Linked DNA regions of Caballeronia sp. LZ062. Each later gene encodes a partner of the first gene's protein in a complex. Links are inferred from orthologs where the notes say so. Each region holds a gene or a part of one and is shown in the gene's direction. Other genes may lie near its edges.

The links.
Region 2: the proteins of uvrA (region 1) and mfd are in contact, whole or in part, in a crystal structure (PDB 4DFC), measured with the Escherichia coli proteins. The link is inferred for Caballeronia sp. LZ062 from one-to-one orthologs.

Annotation. Positions count from the first base shown.
Region 1 is NZ_JARTWB010000002.1:2,245,040-2,251,555, forward strand. Bases 2,028-5,417 are described here. They hold uvrA (excinuclease ABC subunit UvrA), read left to right. Parts: upstream 2,028-2,343; coding sequence 2,344-5,217; downstream 5,218-5,417. Other genes in these bases: P9239_RS16480 (MFS transporter), read right to left, coding at 2,028-2,072; P9239_RS16490 (hypothetical protein), read left to right, coding at 5,301-5,417. Also shown: ssb (single-stranded DNA-binding protein), read right to left, coding at 223-750; more of P9239_RS16480, read right to left, coding at 870-2,027; more of P9239_RS16490, read left to right, coding at 5,418-6,389; purU (formyltetrahydrofolate deformylase), read right to left, coding at 6,469-6,516. UniProt on the Escherichia coli protein: The UvrABC repair system catalyzes the recognition and processing of DNA lesions. UvrA is an ATPase and a DNA-binding protein. A damage recognition complex composed of 2 UvrA and 2 UvrB subunits scans DNA for abnormalities.
Region 2 is NZ_JARTWB010000002.1:1,187,539-1,194,669, forward strand. Bases 1,405-5,409 are described here. They hold mfd (transcription-repair coupling factor), read left to right. Parts: upstream 1,405-1,726; coding sequence 1,727-5,209; downstream 5,210-5,409. Other genes in these bases: ispD (2-C-methyl-D-erythritol 4-phosphate cytidylyltransferase), read right to left, coding at 1,405-1,523. In the rest of the region: P9239_RS11620 (carboxymuconolactone decarboxylase family protein), read left to right, coding at 1-285; ispF (2-C-methyl-D-erythritol 2,4-cyclodiphosphate synthase), read right to left, coding at 338-829; more of ispD, read right to left, coding at 864-1,404; P9239_RS11640 (hypothetical protein), read right to left, coding at 5,728-6,309. UniProt on the Escherichia coli protein: Couples transcription and DNA repair by recognizing RNA polymerase (RNAP) stalled at DNA lesions. Mediates ATP-dependent release of RNAP and its truncated transcript from the DNA, and recruitment of nucleotide excision repair machinery to the damaged site.

The DNA of each region.
Region 1 (6,516 bases):
TCATCAAAATAGAATGTGCGCCGATTCGAAACCATCGGATTAGTCCGATTACGCTGCATCTGAATATATGACAGATGACAGCTAATTGACTGCGGGCTTTATCAGGTGGAAGAAATTAGAAGGCAATGCGCACGCTTCGATTAGCGACACAGCAAACAAAAACGGGTCTCCTGCCAAAGGCAGGAGACCCGTTTCGCCAATCCGAGCGCGAATAGACGCGTATCAGAACGGAATATCGTCGTCCATGTCGTCGAAACCGCCGCCCGCAGGCGCGCTCGGACGGCTCCCGCCGCCGCCCGCGCCGGAGCCGCCTGCGCGCCCGCCGCCCGAACTCGAAGGTGCCCGGCCACCGCCGCCGGAACGTTCCATCGGAGCGCTGCGGCTGTAGCCGCCATCGTCGCCGCCGCCCGCACCGCCTCGGCCGCCCAGCATTTGCATCTGGTCAGCGACGATTTCGGTCGAATAGCGTTCCTGTCCCTGCTGGTCGGTCCATTTGCGCGTGCGGATGCGGCCCTCGATGTACACCGACGAGCCCTTCTTCAAGTATTCGTTGACGATTTCCGCAAGCCGCCCGAAGAACGCGACACGATGCCATTCGGTGAGTTCCTTCATCTCGCCGGACGCCTTGTCCTTGTAGCGGTCGGTCGTCGCGAGACGAATGTTGGCCACGGCGTCGCCGCTCGGAAGGTAGCGCGTTTCCGGGTCCGCGCCCAGATTGCCTACGAGAATGACCTTGTTGACAGATGCCATGATTTCTCCGGTTGATTCTTTGCCTACTGTCAGCCGTGCGGCGCTGTTCGCGCGGGCGTCGTATTTAACCGAAGCCAAAACAGCACGTCTGATTCAATTTGAACGATTAAATATGTTTCTCAGGCCGCACGCCCGGCTTTGCGCGGCGGCGGCTTCATCCACATTGCCACGACAAGCCACGCCAGCACGAGCGCCGAGCACGAAAAGAAGACCGCGCTCGGTCCGTCCAGCTTCAACAGCCAGCCGCCGACGACACCGCCCAAGGCGAGGCCGATGGACTGCGTCGTGTTGTAGACGCCTGCTGCCGCGCCCTTTCGCGTGCCCGGAGCCAGCTTGGACACGAGCGACGGCTGCGACGCCTCCAGCACGTTGAAGCCGAGGAAGTACACGAACAGAATCGCGGCCACGGACCATAGCGTATGGGGAGCCGCGCCCAATAACAACTGTCCGAACAGGATAAGCCCGATTGCGCCGAGCATGACGGCCTTCATCTTGCCGCGCTTCTCGGCCGCGATGATCGCCGGCACCATCATGACGAAAGCGAGCCCCATGACCGGCAGGTAGATCTTCCAGTGCGACGCCACCGGCAGTCCGCCCGCTTCCAGAATGCGCGGGACGACCAGAAAGAGCGCCGTCTGCGTCGCGTGCAGGACGAGCACGCCGAAGTTCAGGCGCAGCAGCTCGACGTTATGCAGCACTTCGCTGAATGGCGCTTTGACGTGCACCGGGCGCGTCGGCGGATCGGGGACGATCCAGAGCACCACGCCGACCGCGACGATCGACAGCACGCCGATCACCGTGAAAAGCCCGCTCATGCCGACCCAGTGAAAGAGTACCGGCGCGCCGACGATCGCCACCGCGAAGGACACGCCGATGCTGCCGCCCACCATCGCCATGGCCTTCGTGCGGTTTTCCTCGTGCGTGAGATCCGCGATGAACGCGATCACCGCCGACGACACCGCGCCCATGCCCTGAATCACGCGCCCGGCGATGATCCACGCCATGGAATGCCCGACTGCCGCGACGAAGCTGCCGAGCGCGAACACCAGCAGCCCGAACGCGATGACCGGCTTGCGCCCGAGCTTGTCGGAGATCCAGCCGTAGAAGATATAGAGCATCGACTGCGTGACGCCGTAAGCGCCCAGCGCAATGCCGACGAGCAGGACGTTGTCGCCGCCGGGAATCGTTCTCGCGTAGATGGAGAACACCGGCATGATCATGAAGAGACCGAGCATGCGCAGCGCGAAGATGGCAGCGAGCGACACAGTCGCGCGCAGTTCCGGCGCGGAGAGACGTGCGGACGTGGCAGACGGATTGGACATCAGAGACGGGGAATGAATGAGGGTCGCGTCTGGCCCGGCCTGTTGCGACATCAGGCGGCCGCCTTGTTCTTGCCCGGAACGGCACCATATGCAGCGGACGACTCGGCGCGCATGGCCGCTGCCCGCTGCGCCGGCACGACCGCCGCAAGGCCCGCGGCAAGCGTTCTGGGCTCGTCCGCGGCACAGGGTGCGCGGGCGCCGCGCCCTGCAAAAGTCGTTATAGTAGCAGGTTTGGCCCCCCTCATTCCCCGCTCGTCGCCGGAACAAACTCGTGGAAGAAATTCGTATTCGTGGGGCTCGCACCCACAATCTGAAGAACGTCAATCTCGACTTGCCGCGTCACAAGCTGATCGTGATCACGGGGTTGTCCGGGTCGGGCAAGTCGTCGCTCGCGTTCGATACGCTTTACGCCGAAGGCCAGCGCCGTTATGTGGAAAGTCTCTCGGCCTACGCGCGGCAATTTCTACAGCTAATGGAAAAGCCGGACGTCGATCTGATTGAAGGTCTGTCGCCCGCCATTTCCATCGAGCAGAAAGCCACGTCGCATAATCCGCGTTCGACGGTCGGCACAGTCACGGAAATACACGATTATCTGCGTCTCTTATATGCGCGCGTCGGCACGCCGTATTGCCCCGATCATCTGATTCCGCTGGAAGCGCAAAGCGTCTCGCAAATGGTGGACGCCGCGCTCGCACTGCCGGAAGAAACGAAGCTGATGATTCTCGCGCCCGTGGTCGCGGACCGCAAAGGCGAGCATGTCGAATTATTCGAGGAAATGCAGGCGCAGGGCTTTATCCGCTTTCGGATTCGCTCGGGCGGCGGCACGGCGAACGAAGGCGTCGCGAAAATCTATGAAGTCGATTCGCTGCCGAAGCTCAAGAAGAACGACAAGCACACGATCGACGTGGTGATCGACCGCCTCAAAGTGCGCCCGGACATGAAGCAGCGTCTCGCGGAATCGTTCGAGACGGCGCTGCGCCTCGCCGACGGCCGCGCCATCGCGCTTGAAATGGACACGGACCACGAGAAGCTCTTCAGCTCGAAGTTCGCGTGCCCGATTTGCTCGTACTCGCTGCAGGAACTCGAGCCGCGTCTTTTCTCGTTCAACAATCCGATGGGCGCGTGCCCCGAATGCGACGGACTCGGCCAGATCACGTTCTTCGATCCGAAGCGCGTGGTCGCGCATCCGTCGCTGTCGCTGGCGGCGGGCGCGGTCAAGGGCTGGGACCGGCGCAACCAGTTCTATTTCCAGATGCTGCAAAGCCTCGCCGCGTTCTACGAATTCGACACCGACGCGCCGTTCGAGGAACTGCCCGAGAAAGTGCGCAAGACGCTGCTCTACGGCTCGGGCAAGCAGGCCATTCCGTTTTCGTACATCAACGAGCGCGGCCGCGCTTCGGTGCGCGAGCATGCGTTCGAAGGCATCATCCCGAATCTGGAGCGGCGCTACCGCGAGACGGATTCGACCGCCGTGCGCGAAGAACTGGCGAAATACCAGAACAATCAGCCGTGCCCGGCGTGCGAAGGCACGCGTCTGCGGCGCGAGGCGCGCTTCGTGAAAGTGGGCTCGGGCGATCACGCACGCGGCATCTACGAAGTGAGCGGCTGGCCGCTGCGCGACACGCTCGGCTATTTCCAGACGCTGCGTCTGGACGGCGCGAAGGGCGAAATCGCCGACAAAGTCATCAAGGAAATCGTCGCGCGGCTGTCGTTCCTGAATAACGTCGGGCTGGATTACCTGTCGCTCGAGCGCAGCGCGGAGACGCTCTCCGGCGGCGAGGCGCAGCGCATCCGGCTCGCGTCCCAGATCGGCTCGGGACTCACGGGCGTGATGTACGTGCTGGACGAGCCGTCCATCGGCTTGCATCAGCGCGACAACGACCGTCTGATCGACACGCTCAAGCATCTGCGGGATATCGGCAATTCGGTGATCGTCGTCGAGCACGACGAGGACATGATCCGCATGGCCGATTACGTGGTCGACATGGGACCGGGCGCGGGCGAGCACGGCGGCGTGATCGTCGCAGAGGGCACGCCGCTTCAGGTGCAGAAAGACCCGAACTCCATCACGGGACAATATTTGTCCGGCAAGCGCACCATCAGCTATCCGGAAAAGCGCAACGCGCCGGACGAGCGGCGGCTGCGCATCGTCGAAGCGCACGGCAATAATCTGAAGCACGTCACGCTCGATCTTCCGGTCGGCTTGTTGACCTGCGTGACCGGCGTTTCCGGCTCGGGGAAGTCGACGCTCATCAACGACACGCTCCAGCACGCGGTCGCGCAGCACTTGTATGGCTCTTCCACGGAGCCGGCGCCATACGAATCCATCGAAGGGCTGGAGCACTTCGACAAGGTGATCGCCGTCGATCAATCGCCGATCGGCCGCACGCCGCGCTCGAATCCGGCGACTTATACCGGCCTTTTCACGCCCATTCGCGAACTCTTCGCGGGCGTGCCGGCCGCGAAGGAGCGCGGATACGAAGCGGGCCGCTTCTCGTTCAACGTGAAGGGCGGACGCTGCGAAGCGTGTCAGGGCGACGGCGTGCTGAAGGTGGAAATGCACTTTCTGCCGGACGTCTACGTGCCCTGCGACGTGTGCCACGGCAAGCGCTACAACCGCGAGACGCTCGACATCCAGTACAAAGGCAAGAACATCAGCGAAGTGCTCGACCTCACGGTGGAAGCCGCGCACGAGTTCTTCAAGGCGGTGCCGGTCGTCGCGCGCAAGCTGAAGACGCTGCTCGAAGTGGGCCTCGGCTACATCCGCCTTGGCCAGTCGGCGACCACGCTTTCGGGCGGCGAAGCGCAGCGCGTGAAGCTTTCGCTGGAACTGAGCAAGCGCGATACCGGTCGGACGCTGTATATCCTCGACGAACCGACGACCGGCCTGCACTTCCACGACATCGCGCTCTTGCTCGAAGTGATTCACCGGCTGCGCGATCAGGGCAACACGGTCGTCATCATCGAGCATAATCTCGACGTGATCAAAACCGCCGACTGGGTCATCGACCTCGGTCCGGAAGGCGGCGCGGGCGGCGGGCAGATCATCGCGCAGGGGACGCCGGAGCAGGTCGCGAAGTCGAAGGCGAGCTTCACCGGGCGCTATCTGGCGCCGCTGCTGCAGCGTCCGAAGTCGGCGGCCTGACGCCCGGATCGGCCCGAATCGGTCCGGCGCGGCCCGGCGGCAAGAACAACCGTGGTAGGCAGCAGCGAAAAGGAAACGCAGTCATGGCGAAGCGCAACGAAGCGGCCAACGAGGAGCGACGCGTACGGGACTTGCCCGCGCGCCCCGTCAGGCTGACGAGCGACATGAGCCTGCCGAAACTTCCCGCCGTGGAGATCGGCAGTTATATCGCGGCGTTTCTCGCCATGTTCCTCGTGCTGCATCTGAAGCTGCTCGGCGCACTGCTAGCGGGCATGCTCGTGTTCCAGCTCGTCCACATGATCGCGCCCGTCATCGAGCGGCACGTGATGAGCAAGGGCGCGCGCCTGATTGCGGTCGTGCTGATCTCGGCCATCATCATCGGCGCGCTGACCGGCCTCACCATCGCGACGATCGAGCATTTCGAGCACGACGTCCCGAGCCTCCAGCGGCTACTGGACCAATTGGTGAGCGTCACGTCGCACGCGCGGCTGAGCGTGCCGGACTGGATCGCGAATTATCTGCCGGTCGACGCCGGACAGATGAAGGAACGCGCCGCCGAACTCATGCGCAAACACTCCGAGCAACTGCAGGAAGGCGGCCGGGACATGGCGCGCGGCTTCGGGCACATTCTGATCGGCATGATCATCGGAGCGATCATCGCGGTGGGCGCGCCGAAGCAGACGCATCGGCTGCCGCTTTCGACGGCGCTCGTCACGCGCGTCTCGCGTTTTGCCGACGCCTTCCGCCGCATCGTGTTCGCGCAGATCAAGATTTCGGCGATCAACGCCGCGTTCACCGCGCTTTATCTTCTCGTCGCGCTGCCGCTCTTTCACGAGCGGCTGCCGCTCTCCAAGACGCTCGTGTTGATCACGTTTATCCTCGGCCTCTTGCCCGTCGTCGGCAATCTGATCTCGAACACCATCATCGTGGCGATCTCGTTCTCGGTGTCGTTCGGCACGGCGGTCGCGTCGCTCGCCTTTCTCATCGTCATTCACAAGCTCGAATACTTCCTGAACGCGCGGATAATCGGCGGACAGATCGAGGCGCGTGCGTGGGAACTGCTGCTTGCCATGCTCGCGATGGAAGCCGCGTTCGGTCTGCCGGGCGTCATCGCCGCGCCGATTTTCTACGCGTACATCAAGCGTGAGTTGATTTATCTGCGGCTTGTCTGACCGCCGCCCGCGAAGCAAAAGCAAAGCCCGCTCGATCCGAAGATCGGCGGGCTTCTTTTCGTCCAGCGTAAAGCGGCGTCTAGCGGAACACCACCGTCTTGCTTCCGTTCAGCACGATCCGATGCTC
Region 2 (7,131 bases), 1.1 Mb from region 1 along the record:
AACGTCTGGTATCCGTATCTGGAGATGGCCGACAACGCCGACCTGAAGACGCAGCCAGCGGGACTACGCATGAACGCGTACGCGTCGCATGGCGGCGTGGACAAGCGGCGCTTCGAGATGTACGCGCTTGCGGCGTCGATCATCGGCAAGTGCCATTTCTGCGTGAAGTCGCACTACGAGAATCTCGTGACCGAAGGCATGTCGACGACGCAACTGCGCGATGTCGGCCGCATCGCTGCGGTGATCGGCGCGGTGGCGCTCACGATCGAAGCCGAAGGAAAGTAACGCGCCGCTCGACGCAGGCAGACGCCACGTCGTCGAACGTGGCGTCGCTCGTTCAGTGGTCGATCGACGTGCGCCGCAACAGCACGGCCGCCTGCGCCTCGATGCCTTCCTTGCGCCCGAGATAGCCGAGCTTCTCGTTGGTCTTCGCCTTCACGTTGACGCGATCGACGGGAAGATCGAGATCGGCGGCGATGTTCTCGCGCATCGCCTCGATATGCGGGCTCAGTTTCGGCGCCTGCGCGATCACGGTGCTGTCCACGTTCGCAATCGCAAAGCCCGCTTCCGACACGCGCTTGGCCGCCTCGCGCAGCAGCACGCGGCTGTTCGCGCCCGCGAACTCAGTCGCCGTATCCGGAAAATGCCGGCCGATATCACCGAGCGCCGCCGCGCCGAACAACGCGTCGGTGATGGCGTGCAGCAGCACGTCGGCATCCGAATGGCCGAGCAGGCCGCGTTCGTAGGGAATCGTCACGCCGCCGATGATGAGCTCGCGCCCTTCGACGAGCTGATGCACGTCGTACCCCTGTCCGATTCTGAAATCCATCGATGCCACCTAGCAGTAGAGAGTGAGCGGTCCGTCAGGCGCGCGCCGAGAGGATCGCGCTGGCGAGACCGAAGTCTTCCGGATAAGTCACCTTGAAGTTGCGCAGGCTGCCCTGCACGAGCTTCGGCGAGTGGCCGAGCCATTCGATGGCGCTGGCTTCGTCCGTGAGATCGTGGCCGTCACGGCGCGCACGATCGATCGCTCCGCGCAATATGCCGAGCCGGAACATCTGCGGCGTCTGCGCCTGCCACAAGCCGTCGCGCGATTCTGTCCGCGCGATGCGCGCGCCGCCCGCCGGCGCATCGGGCATGGTCGGTGCGACGCGCTTCAACGTATCCGCGACCGGCAGCGCGAGAATGCCGCCGACGGGATCGTCGCGCAATTCGGTGACGAGCTTGCGAATCAGTTCTGGCGTGATGCCGGGGCGCGCGGCGTCGTGTACGAGCACCCAGTCGTCGTCGCGCGCGCCGAATTCCGCCAGCGCGACGAGGCCGTTATAAACCGACGCCTGCCGCGACGCCCCGCCCCGGCGCTGCACCACGAAGCGCAGGCCGGCGAAGCGGCGCGCGTCGAAGTGATGATCGTCCGGTGCGAGCACGACGAGTGTCTGCGAGAATTCGGGGCACGCGTCGAATGCGGCGAGCGTGAAGCCGAGCATCGGCCGTCCCGCGACCGTCTGGTATTGCTTGGGCATCGGCGCGCCGGAGCGGCTGCCGGTTCCGGCGCAGGGAATGAGCGCGAAAAGACGCGCAGTGGTAGACGGGGCGGCGGGCGAAGTCACGAGAAAATCATGTGGCCAAGTCAAAGTGAAGCCCGGATTTTATAATAGGTCCTCCGCGACCACGTCCGGCGTGCGGCAATTCAGTCGCAGCGCACGGGCGGTTCAATGCACACCTTATGTCTTCGAAAGCCGTCAACGCGCAGTCCACTTCCCCCATCGCGCTCGTCAAGGCAGGTCAGCGTTTCGTCTTCGACGGCGCTTCCGGCTCCGCCGATGCGCTCGCCATCGCGCGCTATCTCGCCGCGCATCGCGAGGCGGTGCCGCTTCTGACGGTGGTGTGCGCGAGCGCCGTCGATGCGCAGCGCCTCGCGGCCGAGTTGCCCTACTTCGCGCCGGACGCCCGCGTGCGTCTCTTGCCCGACTGGGAAACGCTGCCGTACGACACGTTCTCGCCGCACCAGGATCTCGTCTCGGAGCGGCTCGCGACGCTGCACGATCTCGGCGAAGGACGCTGCGACGTTCTCATCGTGCCGGCGACGACCGCGCTGTATCGCATGCCGCCCGCTTCTTTTCTCGCGGCCTACACGTTCTCCTTCACGCAAGGCGAGCGTCTCGACGAAGCCAAGCTCAAGGCGCAATTGACGCTCGCCGGCTACGAGCACGTGAGCCAGGTCGTGCGGCCGGGCGAATATTGCGTGCGCGGTTCGCTGATCGACCTGTATCCGATGGGCTCGCCGCTGCCGTATCGCATCGACCTGTTCGACGATCAGGTGGATTCGATTCGCGCGTTCGATCCCGACACCCAGCGCAGCCTCTATCCGGTGCGCGACGTGCGTCTGCTGCCGGGCCGCGAATTTCCGTTCGACGAAGCCGCGCGCACCGCGTTTCGCAGCCGCTGGCGTGAAGTGTTCGAGGGCGATCCGAGCCGCTCGCAGATCTACAAAGACATCGGCAACGGCGTGCCGTCGGCGGGCATCGAATACTATCTGCCGCTCTTCTTCGATGAAACCGCGACGCTCTTTCACTATCTGCCGCAGGGCTCGCAACTCGCCTTCATCGGCGATCTCGACGCCGCGATCAAGCGCTTCACGAACGACACGAAACAGCGCTACGAATTCCTCTCGCACGACCGCGAGCGTCCGCTTCTGGAGCCGCGCCGACTTTTCCTGACCGACGACGACTTCTTCACGTTCGCCAAACCGTTCGCGCAGCTGAAGTTTCCGTCGACGCCCGAAGGCGGCTGGGCCGTGCCGCTGCCGGGCCTCGCCATCGACCGTCACGCGGACGAGCCGCTGCTCGCGCTGCGTCACTATCTGGAGCAGACGCCGAACCGCGTGATGCTCGTCGCGGAATCGGCGGGACGGCGCGAGACCATTCAGCAATTGCTCGCAGACAACGGCTTGCGCGGCGAATTGCACGATACATTCCAGGAATGGCTCACGAGCGAGGCGAAGTTCACGCTCGGCATCGCGCCGCTCGCGAGCGGTTTCGCGCTGACCGCCGAGCAGCTCGCGATCATCACGGAGACCGAACTGTACGGCCCGCTCGCGCGCCGCGCCGGCCGGCGGCGTCAGGAACAGGCGAGCAACGTCGATTCGATGGTGCGCGATCTGGCCGAACTGAAGGTCGGCGATCCGGTCGTGCACGCGCAGCATGGCATCGGCCGATACATGGGGCTCGTGTCGATGGACCTCGGCGAAGGCGAGACCGAGTTTCTGCACCTCGAATATCAGAACGAATCGAAGCTGTACGTGCCGGTCGCGCAGTTGCACGTGATCTCGCGCTACAGCGGCGCGGACCCGGAAAGCGCGCCGCTTCACACGCTCGGCTCCGGCCAGTGGGAGAAGGCGAAGCGCAAGGCCGCGCAGCAGATCCGCGATACCGCCGCCGAGTTGCTGAACCTCTATGCTCGCCGAGCGGCGCGCGAAGGGTTCGCGTTCAAGCTCGATCCGCGCGACTACACCAAGTTCGCGGAGAGCTTCGGCTTCGAGGAAACGCCGGATCAGGCGGCGGCGATTGCATCGGTCATCGCGGACATGACGAGCGGCAAACCGATGGACCGCCTCGTGTGCGGCGATGTCGGCTTCGGCAAGACGGAAGTCGCACTGCGAGCAGCGTTTATCGCGGTGATGGCGGGCAAACAGGTAGCGATTCTTTCGCCGACGACGCTGCTCGCCGAACAGCACACGCAGACTTTCACGGACCGCTTCGCGGACTGGCCGGTGCGCATTGCGGAGTTGTCGCGCTTCAAGAGTACGAAGGAAGTGTCGCAGTCGGTGCAGCAGATCAATGAAGGTTCCGTCGATATCGTGATCGGCACGCACAAGCTCTTGTCGAGCGATGTGAAGTTCAAGCGGCTCGGGCTCGTCATCATCGACGAGGAACACCGCTTCGGCGTGCGGCAGAAGGAGGCGCTCAAGGCGCTGCGCGCCGAGGTCGACGTCCTCACGCTGACCGCGACGCCTATTCCGCGAACGCTCGGCATGGCGCTCGAAGGTCTGCGCGATTTCTCGGTGATCGCGACCGCGCCGCAAAAGCGTCTCGCGATCAAGACGTTCGTGCGCCGCGAGGAAGACGGCGTGATCCGCGAGGCGATGCTGCGCGAACTCAAGCGCGGCGGCCAGGTGTACTTCCTGCACAACGAAGTGGAGACGATCGACAACCGCCGCGCGATGCTGGAAGCGCTCGTGCCCGAAGCGCGCATCGCGGTCGCGCACGGGCAGATGCACGAGCGCGAACTCGAACGTGTGATGCGCGATTTCGTCGGCCAGCGCGCGAACGTGCTGCTGTGCACGACGATCATCGAAACGGGCATCGACGTGCCGAGCGCGAACACGATCATCATGCATCGCGCGGACAAGTTCGGCCTTGCGCAATTGCATCAGTTGCGCGGGCGCGTCGGGCGCTCGCATCATCAGGCGTATGCGTATCTGCTCGTGCATGATCCGCAGTCGCTGACGAAGCAGGCGCAGCGTCGACTCGAAGCCATCCAGCAGATGGAGGAACTGGGCTCCGGCTTCTATCTCGCGATGCACGACCTCGAAATTCGCGGCACCGGCGAAGTGCTCGGCGACAAACAATCGGGCGAGATTCACGAAATCGGCTTCCAGCTTTACACCGACATGCTCAACGACGCGGTGCGCGCGCTGAAGGACGGTCGCGAGCCGGACCTGAACGCGCCGCTCGCCGCGACGACCGAAATCAATCTGCACGCGCCCGCGATCTTGCCCGCCGAATATTGCGGCGATGTGCAGGAGCGTCTGTCGCTCTACAAGCGGCTTGCGAACTGCGAATCGAGCGATGCGATCGACGGCATTCTCGAGGAGTTGGTCGACCGCTTTGGCAAGCTGCCGCCGCAGGCGCATGCGCTTGTGGAGACGCATCGGCTGCGTTTGGCCGCGAAGCCGCTTGGCATCTCCAAGATCGACGCGGCGGAGTTGTCCATCGCGTTGCAGTTCGTGCCTGATCCGCCTGTTGATGCGATGAAGATCATCGAGATGGTGCAGAAGAACAAGCACATCAAGCTCGCGGGGCAGGATAAATTGCGGATTGAGACGCGGAGTCCTGATCTTGCTGTGCGGATTGCTACTGTCAAGGAGACTTTGCGGGCGCTGGGGGGGCCGGTGAGGAAGCCGGTTGCTGCTGCCGGTGAGCGGTAGTGCCCTTCTCCCTGTTGTCGTGTCGGTTTTTTAGCGTTGCATTTACCGTGGACGGTGGTTACTTTCTGGCGCTGCCCGCTGAAACACCGGACACGGGCTCCTACCTTAAATAAAGGTACGATAAAACTGTATTCTGACTGATACCAGGCAGGAGTTGACACAAAGGGGTAACCGTGGCCGCGAGTGGGATACCTACCGCAGCCCGTCGTGAGCGATCGGATTCAAACGGCGTCGCTAATACCGTCCAACGGCCCCAATTGCCGACTCCGGGTCTAACGAGTGCAACGAGCAGGCAACATTGATTTTGTTTCACCCCTTCGTCACCGCACTGTTTGACTATCATCCCGCGTCCACCCTGGCAAGGCAAGCGACTAAGTTCGGTTCGACGTGACATTTTTGGAAGAACCGGAGGCTTGGACAGCACCGCCCGGGTGAGCCCTTCAAAGGCAAGAAACACCGTCAGTTTGATGAGAAACCAATCCGAAGATCTGCGGGGTTCGCATTCGGATCCCTGGCTGTCAATTGTCGCTTTCCACGAAGTGGCCGTTAGTCATCTTATACAACCGGGTCCGCTTAGCTCCTTCCCAATCTCTTGCCCATGAGACCGAAACGCTAGCCGGAGTGCCTACCCATCTGATCGATGCGTACGGGGAATCTGCCCCATTGTCCTCAAGTTCAATATTGTCAAGGCAGCTACTGACTTTAGTCGAAAGGCCTATCTTGGCGGTGCGGCCATCTTTTTCCAACACATAGAGTTCGTCCTCGGTGCCGGCGCCGCAATAGCTGAGCGGCCAGCTAGACGAAGCAAATTTCAGCACGACGAGTATCACATCGTGACCATCCAAACGACGCGACGACGATTCCGGGAAAACGATATCCGTTGAAGTTTGCAAGGCTCTTTGAAAAGAAAGTGACAACTTCAAATTCCGTTTGTCACCCGGTGCAGCGACGATAGCTTTCCCATCGCTTATTGTGACTTTCGCTCCATCAGACAGCATCACACTGCCTGGTAGTTGCTGTGCCGCAGACGAATCATTCGCCAGTACCGCGACGGCAAACAGACACAATAAATCACTCACTGCCTTCAACATGGTCGGCATAGCAACTCCGCTGTATTTCCAAGGATGGTCCGTTGTTTGACCCGCTCTCATCTTTCCGTATTCATCTCTATCTCGTTCGTGTAATTCGTCGGTGGATTTGTTCTGATTCGCAGGAACGCTCGTGTCCCATCCAGTATTCCTCGTCCGCGGATTGCAAAGCCTTTCCGGAGTGCGTATCCAAGTCTGCGTACGCTCGTTTGTAGAGCGCTGCGCCGCCACGGACGTTTGCTTTCCAATTTCACGCTTGCTCGTAAGTTGGCGAAGGGTGGGTTAGCTGCGTCATTCCGCACGTCTCGGACCGCTACAGGTTCGTTGAGCTCTTCCACTTGGTCTGCGCTCGGATTATTCGCAGATAATCACGGTTCGTCTGAACGGGTCGCTTCTCGGAGTCACCGTGACAGTGGGCTTCCCTCGACGAACTTAGAGTTGAAAGCAGATTCTCGGGATTTTGTCTTGCCAGCAGAAATTGAAAGACTCTCTATGGGATTCAGCCTCCTGGCCTGTGAGCGCGCCCCTTGAGCTCGCTGACTTGAGCGTTCCAACTAACGTTTCACTACGTTATAAGCGGGCCGCTCCGGACTTAGGCTCGAACAAAATCTCAGGAAAGCTGCTTTCTCGTGGATAGAATCTCTCGCCGGCGTCCGGTCTCATCCATTTGCCCGAGTCCTTCATCAGAACGACTTCACTAAGATTGAGAATCGCTTGCCATACTTCTTCCTTGATCGGCGGCGGCGCGGCGTAGAGTGACTATTGACGCCGCCGTAGTCGGGCGGCGTCATTGGCGCGGACTTAGTCTTACAAACAACGTATTGCGCTAAACAT